Regions from separate parts of the Eubacterium limosum genome, predicted to be linked through region 2. Evidence: riboswitches for the same ligand, from Rfam matches in the RefSeq annotation. Region 2 holds a riboswitch; each other region holds the start of a gene.
What was found. A riboswitch is a leader RNA that binds a small molecule or an ion and turns the genes downstream of it on or off. The one in region 2 is predicted to bind cobalamin.

Region 1: another riboswitch for cobalamin. It lies ahead of hemA (glutamyl-tRNA reductase); the one in region 2 lies ahead of B2M23_RS12995 (DUF2284 domain-containing protein).
Region 3: another riboswitch for cobalamin. It lies ahead of B2M23_RS09700 (ABC transporter substrate-binding protein); the one in region 2 lies ahead of B2M23_RS12995 (DUF2284 domain-containing protein).

The regions. Positions count from the first base shown of each region.
Region 1 is NZ_CP019962.1:2,430,347-2,436,771, reverse strand. It holds gene hemC (hydroxymethylbilane synthase) at 1-444, opposite strand, end outside; gene B2M23_RS11515 (precorrin-2 dehydrogenase/sirohydrochlorin ferrochelatase family protein) at 441-1,025, opposite strand; gene hemA (glutamyl-tRNA reductase) at 1,022-2,278, opposite strand; cobalamin riboswitch at 2,445-2,627, opposite strand; gene B2M23_RS11505 (helix-turn-helix domain-containing protein) at 2,829-3,170, opposite strand; gene B2M23_RS11500 (GntR family transcriptional regulator) at 3,817-5,268, shown strand; gene fba (class II fructose-1,6-bisphosphate aldolase) at 5,422-6,291, shown strand; gene B2M23_RS11490 (ACT domain-containing protein) at 6,355-6,425, opposite strand, start outside.
Region 2 is NZ_CP019962.1:2,768,325-2,774,749, forward strand. It holds gene B2M23_RS12985 (sugar-binding transcriptional regulator) at 1-775, shown strand, start outside; gene B2M23_RS12990 (ATP-binding protein) at 758-1,288, opposite strand; gene B2M23_RS12995 (DUF2284 domain-containing protein) at 1,314-1,919, opposite strand; cobalamin riboswitch at 2,033-2,195, opposite strand; gene B2M23_RS13000 (peptidoglycan DD-metalloendopeptidase family protein) at 2,562-3,986, shown strand; gene B2M23_RS13005 (DeoR/GlpR family DNA-binding transcription regulator) at 4,284-5,054, shown strand; gene pfkB (1-phosphofructokinase) at 5,032-5,934, shown strand; gene B2M23_RS13015 (PTS fructose transporter subunit IIABC) at 5,952-6,425, shown strand, end outside.
Region 3 is NZ_CP019962.1:2,094,477-2,100,901, forward strand. It holds gene B2M23_RS09680 (ABC transporter permease) at 1-141, shown strand, start outside; gene B2M23_RS09685 (flavodoxin family protein) at 250-867, shown strand; gene B2M23_RS09690 (ABC transporter ATP-binding protein) at 988-1,764, opposite strand; gene B2M23_RS09695 (FecCD family ABC transporter permease) at 1,761-2,792, opposite strand; gene B2M23_RS09700 (ABC transporter substrate-binding protein) at 2,782-3,759, opposite strand; cobalamin riboswitch at 3,873-4,050, opposite strand; gene B2M23_RS21750 (hypothetical protein) at 4,241-4,897, shown strand; gene B2M23_RS09705 (hybrid sensor histidine kinase/response regulator) at 4,894-6,327, shown strand; gene B2M23_RS09710 (sodium-dependent transporter) at 6,373-6,425, opposite strand, start outside.

The DNA of each region.
Region 1 (6,425 bases), 340 kb from region 2:
TCCGCGGATTCCCACCACTTCAAAATCTTTTCGGATATTTTTCAGCTGATAAATCCGGCGTTTGCTTCCAGTACCGATGACTGCATTTTCGGGCAGCTCCTGGACAGCGCTTATTTTATGCGGTGTCAACAGCACATCCCTCGGGTCTTCCCGCATGGGCGGCACAGAAAGTGTCAGCCCCTCGGGCAATGCAGAAGGCATATCCTTCATGCTGTGAACGGCCATATCAATTTCACCGCTTAAGAGGGCATCCTCCAGCTCTTTGGTAAAAATACCCTTATCCCCAATTTTATCAAGGGCTTTGTGCTGAATTTTATCGCCCTTTGTCTTGATGATTTTGAGTTCAAAATCGACCTCCGGGTTTGCTTTTCTTAATTCCTCAAGAAGCCAGTTTGTCTGGACCACTGCCAGCTTACTGCCTCTTGAGCCTACGATTATTTTCATATTTTCTCCACTTCTCTCTGCAATTCTTCAATGGTTAACGCTGTCAGCTCCTTGAGCCGTCTCTTTTTTGCCTCCGGTGAGGTTTCTGTTTTCAATATATGCAGCCTCAGCTGTTTAAGCAGACTGAGACGCTCTGCGTAGCTTTCATTGTATTTTTCTTCCAGTTCCCTTTTTATCTGGGTAGTCAGCGTTGGACTGGCGCCGTCGGTACAGACCGAGATCGTCAAGTCTCCCCGCCTTACCACTGAGGGAAAAATAAAATCAGAATGCTCCGGGTCGTCTGAAACGTTGCACCAGATGCCGCGTATTTTACAGCTCTCAAGAATCTGGGCGTTCAGCTCACGCTGGTCTGTCGCCGCCACTACAAGATCCATGCCGTCAAGGGCTGTCTCGATCCGGCAGTATGCTTTAATATAACGGATGTTCTCAACCGGCTTTTCTGGAACCTCCATGTTTTTATCCACGCAGGTCACAGAACACCCATACCCGGCTAGGGTTTCCGCGCGCCGCATCCCTACCTTTCCGCCGCCAATCACAAGGGCCTTTTTCCCTTTAAAGTTGAGCAGAATCGGCCCTTTCATTGAGCCGCCTCCGCATTGCCGCCTGAAAATAAAAAGGCCAGTGTTTTCTCAAAGCGCAGTATATCGTCCTCGCTGTCCAGTGTTTTCAGCTGTTTGATGGACGGCATCACCATTTCACGGAATTTTGAATGGACAATTTTTTCAAGAAATTCCTTGTCCTTCCCCTCAAACTGATAGCGCTTGTTGAGAATCTCAATGGTTTCGTCTGCCAGCTGTCCGGAAACCTGGTTAAAATGTGCCACCATGTTATCTACCTTGGACTTGGTAATCCAGACCATGAGTCCGTCGATTTCCTCTTCGATCTCGAGGGCGATCTTCTCTGCCACTCGCTCACGGTAGTGCATTTTTTCATCAATGATGTCCTTAAAATTATCAATGGTCAGCAGCTCGACTCTGTCCATTTCCGAGATGGCTTCCTCAATATCTCTTGGCAGTGCCAGGTCAATGGCCATGAGCGGCTTTTTGCGCTCTGGCATGAGCTCCCGTTTTAAAACCACATGGGGTGAGGCTGTTGCTGAGATAATCACATCGATATCCTCAATGGCTTCATAGCGGTCCTCGTAGCGGATCATGTTGACGCCCTCATAGATATCACGGTACTCATCCCCCGGATGATAGGTACGATTGGTCATATAGACGCTGTTAAAGCCCTCTGCCGCCATATAACGCAGCGCCAGAAGCCCCATTTTTCCAGAACCGATGATCAGCACCTTTTTATCGGCATAGTCCTCATAGGTTCTTTTAACATGCTTAACCGCTGTCGAGCTCAGGGAGAGCGGGGTCTCGGAAATTTTATAAACGGTTTTAACCTTCTTGGCAAAGGTGACGGCTTCTCTGAAAGCCTTGGTTAAATATTTCCCGCAGCCGTGAACAGACTGGGATAATTCAAGGGCATCCTTTACCTGTCCTAAGATCTGATCCTCACCCAGAATCATCGAATCCAGCCCTGTCACTACCCGGTAAAGATGCAGGATGGCCTCTCTGCCCTTTTCACAGAACAGATAATTTTCCAGCTCCCTGGATTTCTCCTCGATATAAAAATTTTTCAGCGCCCGGCCTGCTGCTTCCACGTCACGGGTCGCCACGTAAATTTCGCTTCGATTACAGGTAGAAAGAATGATCACCTCTTCGATACACGCCTCTTCCAGAAGGCTCGCAATACCTTCTTTTACGGTCCGCTTGATAAAAGCACCCTTTTCCCTGATTTCCAGAGGTGTGTCTTTATGATTGATCCCCACTACAACTAACTTCATTTCAATCCTTCTCCTTCAATCAAACATTCATTCAAAACAAATAAAAACCTCTTCATTACGTCTCCGTAAAAAAAGAGGTTTGTCAACAGAATTATTTATCCACGCTGATTACTGCGGATACCACAATTAAATTAACGTTACTAAGTTCCCTTTTCCCTGGAGGTAATTATTAGCACTCTGTTTAGTAGGTTTCCTGACTCATCGCATTATATTCTCCTCGCCTTCCCGGTTTTCATTCCAGTGGCATCATAAGGAGACTTAACGAATTACAGTGACCGGATCGCTCTGGATTTTCACCAGATTCCCTTTATCCTTTGTTTTTACCGGAGCAAAAACGAAAGAATCCAAAACAGATTTTACATTAGTCTTTCCTATTCAATTTTCGTTTCCAATTATATCACCAATCTGACTCAGACGCTACCCCTTTTTATGGGAAATAAGCAGTTTTTTGCCAATTTCACCGAATATTCTACATATTTTCTGTAATCGGATTACAGGCAATAAAAAACCGGTCTCTTTTTCCAGAGTCCGGTCATTTTACACATTCACGCTAGTTTTCTGTTTCATGGCTCATTAAAAAGAGCATCATCATTCTTTCTGCGTATTCCTTTTTTTCATCAGGGCAATGCTCTAGAATATCAAGCAATGCAGTGTTTTTTTCTTTCTCATCCAGGCTTTTGCCAAACAGGATGCTGTCTGAAGACATTTTTAACGCTTCGCAGAAACGTTCAAGACTCTTAAGAGAAAAGCCTTTGGTTCCCAGCTCAATGTCCGTTAAAAAAGTCTGTGTAATCCCTATTTTTCGCGCCAAATCCTCGCGGCTCATATTTAAAAAAGTTCTACGCTGCCGGATACGCTGGCCAATTGCCTTTTGATCTAACCTTGATTCCATTGTCTTCTCCTAAATTTCAGGGAAAACCAAATAAAAAACTGTGCAGGATTAAACCAACCATGCACAGTTATATGACACTTTTATAAAATGCTAACACAAATAAGCCCACTTATTTATAGGGTGTCCTCTTGTTTTTAGCACAAAAATAGCCTATAATAAGTAATGCGGTACGTGCCCCCCAGGGCCGTTGTGTATGGTGGTTGTGCACCTGCGCAAGCCGGATAAGTGTGCCAGCACTTTCCGGATGCCGCAATTTTTATTTAGTTTTCCCAATATATATACTTTATTATAAATCGAATCTCCCGTCAAAGCAATCTCTTTATTTAAAAACTTTTTATCTGCAATTGAAGTTATCATTTTAATTCAACCAATTATATCCTTTTTATTCGTTTTTTTATTTTTACCCGAATTCACAATGTGAAAAACCCATTTTAGAATATTTTCAGTATTCTACTACCATCAAAATATTTTTTCTATGTTTAATTCTCTTCAAAATGGGTACACCTCATTTTGAGGCTCTTACATCTAATTCCGATATGGTAAAGGTTAAGCAAAAGAGAATTTCTTTATAATTTTTTCTCAATTTAAATGTGATTTTTACTAAATGATGTTATACTATTAAAATACCCCCAAAGGAGATTGTATTTTGAAAAAAGAAATTCCATTGTATCTATTTATTTGCAGAAAGATTGAGGATGATATTTACAACGGCAAATTAAAACTGGGTGATACCCTGCCATCTGAACCTAAAATCAGCAAACAAATGGGTGCCAGTCGTAATTCCGTTCGAAAGGCCCTGCGTCTGTTGCAGGACAACAATCTTATTTTCTGCTCCCACGGTAAAAATGCTCAGGTTATCTTTGACAGCCGCCTGCCAGAGCACCGCGCAGCTTATGAAAAACGCTTTAAAAACCGGTGTCACGGCATCAGTGATACATACCGGATGCTTTCTATCCTTTTACCCAGCATCATTACACACGGCGCTTCTAAATGCAACAGTGAGGATTATATGACCCTTTACGAAATGACCGACAATCTGGATTCTTCCAACCCGATCGAATTGTTTGCTTTTCACTGCCGCTTCATCCGGAATATCCTGAGAAGAACAGAAAATCCTTTTATCATCGAACTTTTTGAACAGGTCTGCGATTTTGTCCGAATCGACTCCATTCACAGCAGTATTACTGGCCATACGCTCCATGAAGATCTTTCAGAAGACACCATCAAAGGATGGTACAAAGAACTGCTGGACCATGCCGCTAAGCAGAATTTCAAACATTTTCATCATTTACTGCTTCAGGGCTTTAATGAAATCAGCCAGCGCTTTGATGCGGCCTATATGGTGAACGCACCGGCGGCGCCTTCTGAAGCTGAAAGTTTTAACTGGTTTATCGACAATGCTCCGACACCGCTTTATCTGAGGATTGCCAGTGATATTATGTGGGAGAGCGAAAAATCCGGCAATGTAGCCGGCGATTTTCTTCCTTCCGAATCCGAACTGCGCAGAGTTTATGGCGTTTCACCAGTTACCGTCCGAAAAGCCCTGTCTATCCTGAATTCCCTCGGCCTGACCAGAACCTTTAATGGAAAGGGCACCCAAATCGTTTTTGAGCGTTCTCATTCCCCGGAAGTCCTTGGCCAGCTGGACGAATACCTGAGCAGTCTCCAGATTCTGCGCTATTCATGTAAGGCTATCGCCTTTGACGCTTTCAAATCCATGAGCGAAAAGGACAAAAAACATATTCTTGAGCTTCTGGAAAGTAAACGCTACAGCCGCGGCATCACAACAGCCTTAACCGATATTCTAATCTCATCAATCCAGTCCCCGGCCATACAGAATATTTACGAGCATCTGAAAATCAAACTGGCTTATGGGGTCATTCTTAAAACCTTTGTCAGTAATGATGATTATGACCGTGTCGACCGCCTTTTATACGGCGATATGGACAAGCTCTCAAAGGCTATCTCAAACAACGATACTGCTCTGCTGGGAAAAATCATTGAGAGCACTTACAAGCATACCTATGAGTACTCAGAGAACAAATTAAGGCTTCTCTACTCAGAGCAACCTGAAGAAATTAAAGAAAAGACTCTCTGATCTAAAAAAATGAAACCGCTTTAATAAAATCTGCAAATGATTAACCTGGGTTTTCATGCTGGAAAAATTGGTATAGGTCTTGAGACTTTTTTGCACTTAATATATAATTTATAAAGTTAGTTAAACTCAAAATTTTAGGAGGATCATTCTATTATGTTAGTATCAGCAAAAGAAATGCTTAATAAAGCAAAAGCAGGCCATTATGGTGTGGGACAGTTCAACATCAATAATCTTGAATGGACCAAAGCGGTTCTTCAGACGGCCAATGAGCAGAGATCACCTGTTATCTTAGGGGTTTCTGAAGGTGCTGGAAAATATATGTGTGGCTATAAAACAGTCACCAATATGGTTAACGGAATGCTGGACGAATTAAATATTTCTGTTCCGGTTGCCCTTCATTTAGACCACGGCAGCTACGAAGGCGCAAAGGCCTGTATCGCAGCCGGCTTCTCATCCATCATGTTCGACGGTTCTCATCTGCCTTTTGATGAAAACATCGAAAAAACAAAAGAACTGGTTGAAATCTGCCGCGGCAAGGGCTTATCCCTGGAAGCAGAAGTCGGCGCCATCGGCGGTGAAGAAGACGGCGTTGTCGGAACCGGCGAATTCGCTGATCCTGAAGAATGTAAAAAAATTGCTGATTTAGGCGTCACCATGTTAGCTGCCGGAATTGGTAATATCCATGGAAAATACCCAGAAAACTGGCAAGGCTTAAACTTCGACGTTTTAGCTAAAATTCAGGAAAAAACCGGTGATATGCCTCTCGTTCTCCATGGTGGTACCGGTATTCCGGATGAAATGGTCAGAAAAGCCATTGATTTAGGCGTAGCAAAAATCAATGTAAATACCGAATGCCAGCTCGTATTTGCTGAAGCGACCAGAAAATACATCGAAGCCGGCAAAGACCTTGAAGGCAAGGGTTTTGATCCTCGTAAATTACTGGCACCTGGCACACAGGCCATTAAAGATATCGTAAAAGTAAAAATGGATCTTTTCGGTTCCACTGGAAAGGCAGACGCTTAAACAGCGCAAAAAAAGTCCGGGACGTAACTTTTCGTTACGTCCCGGTTTTTTATTTATTTCAATTTAAAGCTCTTCGAGGTCTTCCTGAGTCAGCAGCTTCACACCGCTTCTTGAAAGTGCTTCAATGGCTTTTT
Region 2 (6,425 bases):
GTCCTTTGACAGCACCAGCATCGGAAAAAGCCGGGAGCTGTGCAACCGGTTTGGCTTAAAAAGCTGCCAGGTCGTGAGCTGTACGGAGGATAAGAATGAAACCCAGGAGCGCCTTTATGAGGCAGCTGTGGATTTTCTTCTGGAGCTTCTCCCAAAAACCCGTATTTTGGGCCTTGGCTGGGGGTATAATATCAGCCGTGTCATTGATATTTTAGCGAACCGGGAGCTCACTGGACAGTATAGCGGAAAGGTATGCCCCCTGATCGGGACGGCGACAGTGCCCCACAAGGGTTACCATCCCAATGAGCTGGCCACGGATTTTGCACGGAAAACGGGCTTTGAGGCGGATTTTCTGATCTCACCGGCTTTCCCCACTACTAAGCAGGAGCGGGATTTGTTTGTGACGACGGATAATTACAACAGTATTCTGGCACTGTGGAAAAAGACGGACACAGCCCTGGTGACCCTTGGGGGCTACCCCTGTGTGCCAGATCACGCCACAGCCCTGCGCTTTGGGCGGAGGCTGATTACGGAGCGAGCTACTTCCAATATTCTGTCTTACTTTTTTAACTGGAAGGGACAGCAGATTAAAGGGGAGGATGATTTTGCCATCCAGATTCCTCTGGCGCCGCTTTCTAAAATTAAGAATTTTATTGGTATTGTGCCTGTTGAAGCGAATATAGGATCGGCCATTGGCTGTCTGAATACGGGGTTTGCGCGCCATCTCATCATAGATGAGGAAACGGCTGAAAAAATTTTAAAAACGGACATATAGCAGGTCACTGCCAAAGCACTCTTCAGTCTTTTCGGGGCTGCGCCTCAGGATAAAGGCGGTCAGCTCCCGGCCGCCGATTCGGCGGGTATCCTGGATGCCGTCATAGGCGTCAGTAAGTGCCTGGAGTTCCTCTGTATACTGAGAAAGGGGCCTGCAGGGCTGTTTGGTTTTGATGGACAGGGAGATAACGCCTGCGTTAAAAAGATTGATGGTGAAGTCCACGCTTTTTTCTCCCGCAGAAAAGGCGCTTTCCAGCAGAATCTCTGTCAACCGGCAGATGTCCCGTTCTTTCACAAAGGAGGACATGGGATAGAAAACCATAGGGTTAAAGTCAATACCCTTTTCCTGGGCGATGGCCTGAAAGAGAGAGATGACGCCATCCAGGGCGCAGTAGGACGTGGCTGCCTTTTTTCTTAGGCCGCTGTATTTTTCCTTGAGGGCATAAAAATCGGAAACAGTGAAAGCGGGAGGCAACGGCTCGGCAGCAGGAATGGAGGAAATGGTCATGTTCATAGCGATTCTCCTTTCTGAATGGGGATTAAAACAGCACAAAGCTGAAATAGGTGACGGTTTCAGGGCCGTTATTATAGGAAAGGCCGGTTTTGCTGGCCAGATCCATGACCACGATGCCGTAGCCCTCCACAGATGGGAAGATCTGCTCTGGATAACGGCAAGGGGCATCGGGGTAGGTGCACTGGTCGCAGATGATACAGCCTTCTGTAGATAGCACCAGTGAGCCTGGATAATGGGCTCTGAAAAGCCGGGCAGACTTGGCTGTGGCGGCCTCGTGAACCATGCGCGCCTGGTGCCAGCCTCTGAAGCTATACTGGTCTTTTAAATCGGTAACGGTTGAAAGCAGACAGACGTTTTCGTAGGAACGGCATTTGGCAACACAGCTGTTATAGCTGCCTACCGCTGGCGGGCAGGCCCAGGTGGCGCCGTAATGGCCGCACTGGTTCCCCTCGCACAAAAGTCTTGTGCCCATGGAAAACAGCAGGTCGTTGGTTTTGGCAAAGGCATATTCATGAATACCGAACAGCTCACGTTTATCCTCAAGCTGGCGCTTGAGGGTCATCAGGCTCTTGATGACGGTGTCGCCTTTAAATTCCTTGGCAGGCTCTACCTGTTTTTTTGTTTCGATCAATGGGAATACCTCACCTTCATTTAGTACATTAAAAAAGCCTTCTCCGGCTAGAGAAGGCAAAAAATACGAAATCAATTAAGGAACGTATCTCTTAAATAACTCTAAATCGGAGTGTTTTAAGAAAACATTATGCCGGTCTTCTGGCTCTACAATGGCATTCCCCTTACCTTCCCATCCGGCGGACAGTGGCATATAAGGGGACATATTGCATTACAGCTGCGATTACAGCAAAGGATTTTCACCTTTTTCCCATTTACATAATGTTTACAATATTAAGTTATCCTTATCATATCCCTTTGATTTTCTTTTGTCAAGGTTTATTCGGCCCTGATAAAGGACTTCTCGTAAATTTATTTTTTTATAACAATATTTTCCTCTTTAATTTAGTTTTAGTTGTAAAGAAAAAAATAATGAATATCCGATAAAGGGGCGAGAACCGCCTTAATTAAACCTAAAATACGTATATTTTAATGAATTTTTCATAAAATATTAAGTAATTTCGGTTAAGGTATTGGCAAGTGCCAAAGGATATGTTAAAATATATCTAAATTGTAAATAACTTTACAATTTGGTCAAAATTATATAGGAGGGTGGTGATTAGGCATTAGCAACGAAAGCCATCGCTCAGGTGGCAAGCTTCAAATGTTTTTTAAGAAGCTTGCGCATTACGCCAAGCACCTGAGCAAAAGAGAAAAAGTCGTATTCACAGGTTTCTGTGTAGCGCTTCTTCTCGGATTCTTTTCTTCAACCTGTCTTGGTTACAAGGTAATGGTTGACGGAGAGGTTTTAGGCTATACCAAAGATGCGGCTGTGTTTACACAGAGTCTGGATCAGGTAGAGCAGGATATGCGATCGAAAACGTCGATAGAAACAGCATATGTCTACAATGATATACAGATTAAAAAGAGCATCACATTTAATAAACCAATGTTTTCAGAAGAAGAATTTACTGATGCATTGAACGCACAGGACCTTCAGGTCGGCGTTCATGGTGTACAATTGAAGGTTGACGGACAGGAAGTCGGAAACCTGGCTTCATCTGATCAGGTACAGGCCGTTATTGCAGGTGCAATTAATAAGATCGGTAACGTACAGGATACAGATAAGCTGGTAAAATGCGACATCCAGAGTGACGTTGTAGAAACGCCTAAGAATTTTTCGATCGATGATTTAGTCGATCCAACTGCATGTGCTAATGTTTTAGCAACAGGTAACACTAATCCGAGTAAGAGTGAAGAGAGTACGAACGCTCCAATCCAGGTAGCAAGCCGTGGTGGAGCCGATGTGGCGAGAGACCAAAGCAATGAGCCAGCCCAAGAGGAAGCTCCAGCAGCTGAAGGTACCGTTGAAAATAATAGTAATGAGAATGTAGAAAACCAGAATAATGAGACTGAGACAAGCTCCAGTATCTTAAAGATTAATCTGACTAAAACATCAACTAAAAAAGAAGACATACCTTTCCAGACCGTTGAGCAGGAAGATCCCAATGTATATGTTGATCAAACTGTAGTTACACAGCAAGGTGTGAACGGAGAACTTGATAAGGAAGTCGAAACCGTCTATGAAGACGGCAAGGTTGTGAGCGAAACAACCTTATCCGAAACAGTTGCAAAAGAGCCAGTGGCTCAGATTGTTTCAAAGGGAACGAAGCAGTACCCGACCATGTCTTCAAAGAAAGACAATTTTATTTTACCGGCAGTCGGTAATATTTCCGCTTTAGATAAGCCAGGAAGCCACGCAGGCTGCTTTGCAGTGGATATCGCGAACTCAATGGGTACGCCGATCTACGCACCGCAGAGTGGTACAGTCATCCGGGCAAGTGATTTTGGCGGTTACGGATTATGCGTTGACATTATGATGGATGATGGAAAAACCGTCCTGAGAATGGGTCATAACTCCGAATTTAAGGTAAGCGTTGGTGACCGGGTCGAAAAGGGTCAGGTTATTGCGTTGATGGGCAGCACTGGTAACTCAACCGGACCGCACTCCCATTTTGAAATCCGCATTAACGACGTTCAGCAATATTTACCAGATTATTTTGACATTAAGGACGGCGACAACGTCTGATGTCATGATCGAAAAAATTTAGTATATGCATATCACTGATAAAAAAGAACCAAATCGCGTGTTTGGTTCTTTTTTATTTTTTGAAAAGAACAAGGATTGGCGGTCCGGCTGCCAGTGTTTCTGGCTTGTTGACTTTTATACCCGGGCATGATAGGCTTAAACAGTCAAATTCAGTCAATAATAATCATATTTAAGTGTAAAATAAAGGCTGATATGATTATTTTTGAAGTTTTTTGAATGAATATGTTTGACATTGACTGAAAATGATGATATCATACAGTTGCGGAGGACAAAGAGATGTTAACAGAAGAAAGATTTAACATTATACTAAAAACCGTGGAGAGCAAAAAAGCAGTGACAGTACAGGAACTGACTGAGCTGCTTGGAAGCTCGGAATCAACGGTGCGGCGGGATTTAACCGCACTGCATGAGATGGGCCTCATCAATAAGGTTCATGGAGGCGCTACAGCCGTTGATAACAGCTATACGACAAGTGAAGATGATGTGGCTTACAAGCACGGCCAATATAGTGAGGAAAAAAAGCGCATCGGGCAGTATGCGGCTTCGCTCATTAAAAAAGGTGACTTTGTTTTTATTGATGCGGGGACAACCACCGAGGCTCTCATTGATTATATCAGTGAAAAGGAGGCGACTTACGTGACCGATGGACTTGGACACGCAAATAAACTCCTTAAAAAGGGGTATAAAGTATTTATCCCGGGTGGACACCTCCGGATTTCAACCGAAGCTATGGTGGGCGAGGAAACGGTGGAAGCCCTCAGAAAATATAATTTTACCCTTGGCTTTTTCGGGACCAACGGCATCAGCCCTACGGCGGGGTACACCACGCCGGATGTTCATGAGGCTATGGTTAAAAAAGAAGCTTTTGAAAACTGCCGGGACGCTTACATTTTAAGCGACCCTTCAAAATTTAATAAAATTTCTTCCGTTACCTTTGGCGACATCGGTAGCGCGACGATCATCACCACGGATTTACAGGATCATAAATACCTGAAATTCACAGAGATAATGGAGGTAGATAGAAATGATCTACACAGTGACCTTTAATCCATCCCTGGATTATATTGTAAAGGTTGATGATTTTAAAACCGGCCAGGTAAACCGAACCGCTTCGGAGCGGCTGTTCCCAGGCGGCAAGGGCATCAATGTTTCCATTGTGCTTAAAAACCTTGGCTTCGACAACGTGGCTCTGGGCTTTATCGCTGGTTTTACCGGCAGAGAAATTGAGAAGCGTGTCCGGGACTTTGGATGCAGCTCTGCTTTTATTGAAATCGACAACGGTCTGTCTCGGATCAACGTCAAGCTCAAATCCCAGGAGGAGAGTGAGATCAATGGGCGTGGGCCTCAGATTTCTGAGGAGGCTCTTGAAAAGCTCTTTGGTCAGCTGGACCGGCTGAAGGCGGGCGATGTGCTGGCGCTGGCGGGCAGTATCCCCAGTTCCATGCCGTCAGATACCTACGAGCGTATTATGGCACGTCTTGAAAACCGGGGGATTAACATTGTGGTGGATGCCACGAAGGATCTGTTGAAAAAGGTTTTAAAATACCATCCGTTTTTAATCAAGCCCAACAATCATGAGCTTGGCGATATGTTCGGGGTTACCCTTAAAAACGATGATGAGATTATCTTATACGGCAAAAAGCTCCAGGAAATGGGTGCGCGCAACGTGCTTGTTTCCATGGCGGGCGACGGAGCCATCTTCCTGAACGAGGATGGCAGTGTGCATAAAAGCGCGGCACCCAGCGGTGAGGTTAAAAATTCCGTGGGTGCGGGCGACTCCATGGTGGCAGGCTTTCTGGCGGGCTACCTGGAATCCGGCGATCTGGCAGCCGCCTTTAAAATGGGCGTGGCTACCGGCAGCGCCAGTGCCTTCTCGGAAGAGCTGGCAACCAGACAAGAGGTCGCAGACCTTTTAAATAAAATCTAATTCCAGGGGGAAAAGAAATGCGAATTACAGATTTGCTGAAGAAAGAAGGCATTGACCTTCAGGGAAAATCGGCATCCAAGAGCGAGACCATTGATAATCTGGTCGATCTCATGGACGCGACCGGAAACCTTAACGACAAGGAAGGCTACAAAAAAGCCGTTGTTGCCAGAGAGGAACAGGGAACGACCGGAATCGGCGAAGGGATCGCTATCCCGCACGGCAAAACAAGCGCTGTGAAGGAAGCCGGACTGGCTGTCATGGTGAGCAAGGAAGGCACCGACTATGAGTCCATGGACGGACAGCCCGCCCATCTGCTCTTTGCCATCGCTGTACCGGACAATTCCGATGATACGCATCTCGAGCTTTTAAGCCGTTTATCCATGATGCTCATGGATGAGGAATTCAGGCAAAAGCTTATAAATGCGACGGACAAGGATGAATTCCTGAAGCTTATTGACCAAAAGGAAACTGAGAAATTTGGTGAGGAAGAC
Region 3 (6,425 bases), 670 kb from region 2:
ATCGGTTTTATATTCCCCTGGGCCAGTCTCATTATCAGCGTACTCGGCGTGTTCTTTTTGGTATTCATCACCATGCTGTATGCGACCCGAAGTATAAAAAAAGAAAATATTATAGACGCTCTTCGGGATGATATGACCTGATTAAGAAAGATTTTTTGAAATCTATTTGCTGCACAGCGGGTATTGTTTTATACTAAAGTAAGAAGAATCAAGGACTGGGAAGTTCTTAAAAACAAGGAGGCTAGTTAAATGAACGTGTTATTGCTTAACGGCAGCCCTCACCCAAGCGGCGCAGGTTATACGGCCCTGGAGGTAATGGATGGAGTATTTGAAAAGAATGGGATTGAAACAGAACTGATCCAGGTGGGGAATAAAGCGATCAGAGGCTGTATTGCCTGCAATTACTGCAAGGAGCATGACAAATGCACCTTTGATGATCTGGTAAACGAAATTGCCCCAAAATTTGAAAAAGCGGATGGATTGGTCGTTTCCAGCCCGGTCTATTACGCATCAGCCAATGCGACGATGATTGCGCTTCTGGATCGTCTCTTTTACAGTACGCCCTTTGATAAAACCATGAAGGTGGGTGCGAGTGTTGTCACCGCCCGGCGCGGCGGCCTGTCAGCAACCTTTGACGAATTAAATAAGTATTTTACCATCAGCGGGATGCCAGTGGCATCGGGACAGTATTGGAACAGCCTGCACGGCAGAAATGCAGACGAAGCGGCTGAAGACCTGGAAGGCCTGCAGATCATGAGAACTTTGGCTGAAAATATGGCGTTTCTCATAAAATGTATCGCCCTTGGAAAGGAGCAGTATGGAGTGCCTCTAAGAGAGGAAACAGTATACACCAATTTTATTCGTTGAGAACAGAAAAATGAGAAAACGAAAAGCTTTGAAAGCCGGAAGTTCAAACAGGAACTTCCGGCTCTTTGCGTGTGGTACGTCCTAAAGCGGTGTTTTGGATACAGATCTCTCGCTTAATCCCTAATTTTCGTCAATTAAAAAATCAAGGGTACCGTTGACAGGGTTTGTATAAGTTTGAATATTGACTTCAAAGGCTTCGTGAATAAACGCTGGCCGTATAACGGCGGTACAGTCTCCTGAGGCCATGACTTGCCCATGGTGCAATAATACTAGTCGGGTGCAGTACTTAATGGCAATGTGCAGGTCATGAACCGAGCAGATGACTAGCTTTCCGTTTTGACTTAACTCCCGTAACAGACCAAAGGTTTCTTCCTGATATTTAATGTCCAAGCTGGAAATAGGCTCATCCAACAGAAGGATGCCGGTTTCCTGTGCCAGAAGCTTTGCCAGAAGAACCCGCTGTCGTTCACCACCGGAAATTGCATTGATTTTTTGGTCTCGGAGATGGTTGATCCCGATCTTTTTCATGTACTGGTCCGCGGCTGCAGCATCCTTTTCCGGTGTTGTCAGCGCAGTTTTACTGTAAGGATATCGCCCCATTAACACCACATCGCGGCAGCTGAAGGGAAAAGTAATGCTGGTTTCCTGATTCATCAGGGAGATTTCACGGGCCAGTGCCTTGCTTTCAAAGGTATGTAGAGACTGGCCGTTTACCAGCACCTGTCCTTCAAAGGTATTGATCCCATTAAGGCATTTGAGAAAGGTGCTTTTTCCTGAACCATTAGGGCCGATAAGCCCTACAAATTCGCCGCTGAAAAAATCCAGATTAATATCGTGCAGAATTTCACGTTGACCAATGCTGAAGCACAGGTCCTTGACGGATAATGATAAATTCACAGTGCGATTCCATCCTTTCGGCTTTTATTCAGCAAATACAGAAAATACGGAGCACCTAATATGGAAGTAACGACTCCGACGCTGATTTCGGAAGGCGCAAAGATGAGTCGGGCCAGTAAATCACTGAGTAATAGGAAAATGGCGCCAGCAAAGGCGCTGACAGGAAGCAGAACCCGGTTATCTGCGCCTACCAGTAAACGCATCATATGAGGGACAATAAGTCCTACAAAGCTGATGCTTCCGCTGACTGAAACAGCCATGGCTGTGGTAAGAGCGGATAAAAACAAAATAATTTTTCGGCTTTTTCCAGGATTCAGACCGACAGAATGGGCTTCCTCATCGCCCAGCAACAGGATGTTCAAATCCGAAGCGCGCAGGCATAAGAGGATCATGCCGAGAAGAATAGGAACAATGATTAAAAAAACATGTTCCCAACGCCTGTCCGCCAGGCTGCCAACAGACCAGAACATGTAATCTTTCATTTGGTCATTGTTTAGTCCTGTCAGGATAAAGGCGATCATTCCACGAATAAAGGTGCTGACCGCCATGCCGGACAGAATCATCGTCAGCATGGATACACTCCGATCCCGGCAGGAAAGTCGATAGATTACATAGGCGATTAAAAGGGCTCCGAGAGAAGCAAAAATCGGTGTAAAATAAAGGCTGACAGAGCTGAGTCCCAAAGCGATGACGACAATGGCGCCGAAGCTTGCGCCGCTGGATATTCCGATAACGCCAGGATCGGCCATAGGATTCCGGAACAGGCTCTGAATGGCTGTTCCGGAGATGGCCAGCGCAGCCCCCACCAGGATTGCGATGATAACCCGGGGAAGGCGAACGCTGAAAATGATGCTTTCATAACTTTTATCCACTTCAAAAAAGGAATGCTGTGTTATGCCATTGATGAGAATCCGGATAGATTCTCCAATGGGGACCCTGACAGCGCCGAGGGCAACGGAAAGGATAAAAGCTGTTGTGAGGAAAAGGATGAGAAGTCCATATAAGGTCTTTCTGCTTTTAGAAAACATCAGGATATACGGACGCTCCCATGAATTCAATGCCCTCGATGATATGGTGCGAGACTGAAGTCATATAGCGATTGGAGGCAGTATACACGCGACCATTTTTGATGGCATCTACATTTTTTAAGCTTTCGTCAGTTTTCAGAGAATCGGCGAAGGCTTGGAATTCCTGAAGATCGTCCTGTTCCCAGGCCATAAGGATCAGTACCTGTGGGTTCAGCTCAATGATTTTTTCCTTGGAAATTTTGGCAACGCCGTCCAGTCCAGCATCGGCAGAAACATTGACAGCCCCTATTTTTTGAACAATGTCGTTAAAAATGGTATTGTTGGCATTGGTACTGCCATGCATGTTGTAGGCCATGACCTTTACATCTTTATCCTTTGACGTTTCAGATTTGCGGATAACTTCATCCATGCGTTTGTTCATGTCATCTACAATGGACTGGCCTTTATCGCTCTCGCCGAGCACCTTGGAGAGGTCCAGGATAATAGCTTCCTGTTCTTCAACAGTAACAGGTGTTTTATAGCCATAGTAGGGGATGTTGTTATCCTTGAGCTGCTGCAAAAATTCATCTTTGATCCAGCTTGAGCCAATGACCAGATCGGGTTTGGCAGCTAAAAGAGTTTCGATGTTGTTTTCGATTTTTGGGAATTTAGAGGCTTTGTCTGCAACGTTGGACACAGCCTCATTGTCAGCATTTTTGCCGGAGAGGCCAACAACGCGGCTTTCATCCGCCATTTCCAATAACATTTCATCCATACCCAGGGTCAGAGAAGCAATGCGTTCGGGCTTTTGACTGATAGTCAGCTCAGTACCGTCGTAGTTTGTTACGGTTACCGGGAAACCGGTGCTGCTGCTGTTTGTCTTTGAGGCGTTGTCTGTGCTGCTTTGGGTACAGCCGCCAAGCAGGGAAGCTGCCAGGAGTAAGGAAAGTGTCAGGCTCAAAAGGTTGGTTTTTAGTGATTTTTTCATCTCTTTGTCTCCTTTTAAATTAATGAAAAGTATTAAAAAAGAACCGGTCAGCATTTGCTGACCGGTTCCCATTTAACCAGTGATCAACGGTACTGTTTTTACGCGATACCCCAGGCAAAACAGCTTTCAAGGCAGGTCTCCTGACTTACAGATCCTCCGCGGCCCGCCTTCCCGAATATTTTCAGTGGCCTGATGGGCGTTGTCTCTGCTTACAGTGATGGGTTCGTACCGGATTTTCACCGGTTTCCCTATTCTCTTACGTGTATAAGCACCTTGAAATTGAATATTTATTTAGTTATTTTAATTTTAGCACGTTTTAGAACGTGTGTCAACGCAGTGCGGCTTTGTGAATAAAATTATTGCCTCTCTGGGTCTTATCTTGAAAATATGATATAATATGATCATGCGTTTGTAAAATAGTGCAGCGTAAAACGCTGATTTCGATAGTATAGATGTACAAGGAAAAGGGAGAGGAAAACTTATGAAGGATCAGAAAACTGAAGAAGCTACAAGTGCTGAAGTGTTGTTATCACCTGATGAGTATCACCGAATAATGGAAGAAAATCGGTTGTTAGAGAAAAAAGCCGGGTATTTTAGATGGATGCTGGATGAATATGCCGGCAATGCATATATTGCGGATATGGAGACTTATGAGCTGTTGTATATTAATAAGACTTCCTATGAGACACTTGGGGCTCCGAATGAGAAAGTGATTGGACGTAAATGTTACGAGGTTATACAGTGCAGGACCAGTCCCTGTCCATTTTGTACTAATGCCTATCTGACGGAAGATGAATTTTATGAATGGGATTTTTATAATCCGTCTTTAGGGCGTAAATTTATGCTCAAGGATCGGATTGTTGATTGGGAGGGGCGCAGATGCCGTCTCGAGCTATCTCATGATAATTTTAGTACAGAGTATAAGCTCGAGAAAAAAGAACGGGAGCGGGAAGCCATTCTGAGAACTATTCCAGGAGGGTTCGCCCGGGTAGACGCCCGAGATATGCGAACCGTCTTATGGTATGGCGGTAATTTTTTGGAATTGATCGGCTATACGAAGGAGCAGTTTGAAGATGAGATGCACTCCCGTGCAATTATGTACATCCAGATGATATTGGGCGTGCGGCCAGAATCATGAACAATTCGAAAGAAAGCGGTATGTCTACGGCTGTTGAAGGGCGGGTTATAACCCATGATGGGAAAATTAAAATTCTTACAATGACCTACAGTTATGTCAGCGGCGAAGAAAGTTGGGATGGCATTGAGTCCTTTTACAGTGTTGGCATTGACATTACAAAGGAACGGGAGGAACAGGAGATACAGCGCAGGGTATTGAATGAAGCCTATCAGACAGCAAGGGTGGCCAATGCGGCAAAGACTAATTTTCTTTCAGCTATGTCTCATGACATCCGGACGCCAATGAATGCGGTTATGGGGATGACGGAAATTGCGCAGGCGAATCTTGATGCTCCAGACAAGATCCGAGACTGCCTGAATAAAATCAGTTCATCGAGCCAGCATCTGCTCAGCCTGATTAATGAAGTACTGGATATGTCAAAAATTGAAAGTGGCAAAGTTAACATGACATTAGAGCCCATTAATTTACAAGGACTTACCGATATAGTAGCAGATATGTGCCGGCCTCTGGTTAATGAAAAAAAACAGCATTTTGAGATCAGCCTTGAAAATGTTAAGCATGAAAATATCATTGCAGATGGCGACCGCTTGCGGCAGGTTTTGATGAATCTCCTTTCCAATGCCATCAAGTATACGCCCGAAGGTGGGAAGATATCACTGAAAATCAGTGAACAATACTCACCAAATCCTAAAAAAAGCCAGTATGAGTTTGTCTGTACTGATAACGGCATTGGGATATCTGAAGGGTTTTTACCCCAGGTATTTGATCCTTTTGCTCGGGCTGAGGATCACCAGATCAGTAAGATGCAGGGGACTGGCCTTGGAATGGCGATTACAGAAAATATAGTCCGCATGATGAATGGTACGGTCAGTGTGGAAAGCGTTAAGGGAAAGGGAAGTATATTTACTGTGTCTGTTCCCTTTGAAGTGTGTGTGAAGGATGAAACTTACCATGACACATTGGCTGGACCGTCTGAATCTGGAGATGGCGGCAGACGCAAAAACCATGAAAAAGATACGGTTTTTACAGATGAAATTTATGGGAAGAAAGTACTTCTGGCAGAGGACAATGAGATTAATCGTGAGATTGCTGTGGAGCTGCTTAAAATGTACGGTATAGAGGTTAATGCTGTTACCAATGGGGAGGAAGCAGTGGAGACTTTTGAGAAGTCAGCGCCGGAGGATTACAGTGCCATATTAATGGACATTCAAATGCCGGTTATGAACGGTTATGAAGCGACCCTGGCAATCCGTCATTTAAAACGTAAGGATGCAAAGACCATTCCAATTATTGCATTGACAGCCAATGCATTCACTTCAGACGCCGCAAAAGCAAGAAGTGTCGGTATGAATGACCATGTGGCAAAACCCATCGAAATGGATCGTCTGCTTGAAGTGTTGGAAAAATGGATGGATCAAAAATCCAACTAATCAAATAAAAGACCACTCTCTTGTGATAAAGAGTGGTCTTGTTTTTTACAGTGCAACGCCAAATTTATTTAGGTAACCCATAATAAAGATAAAGAGAA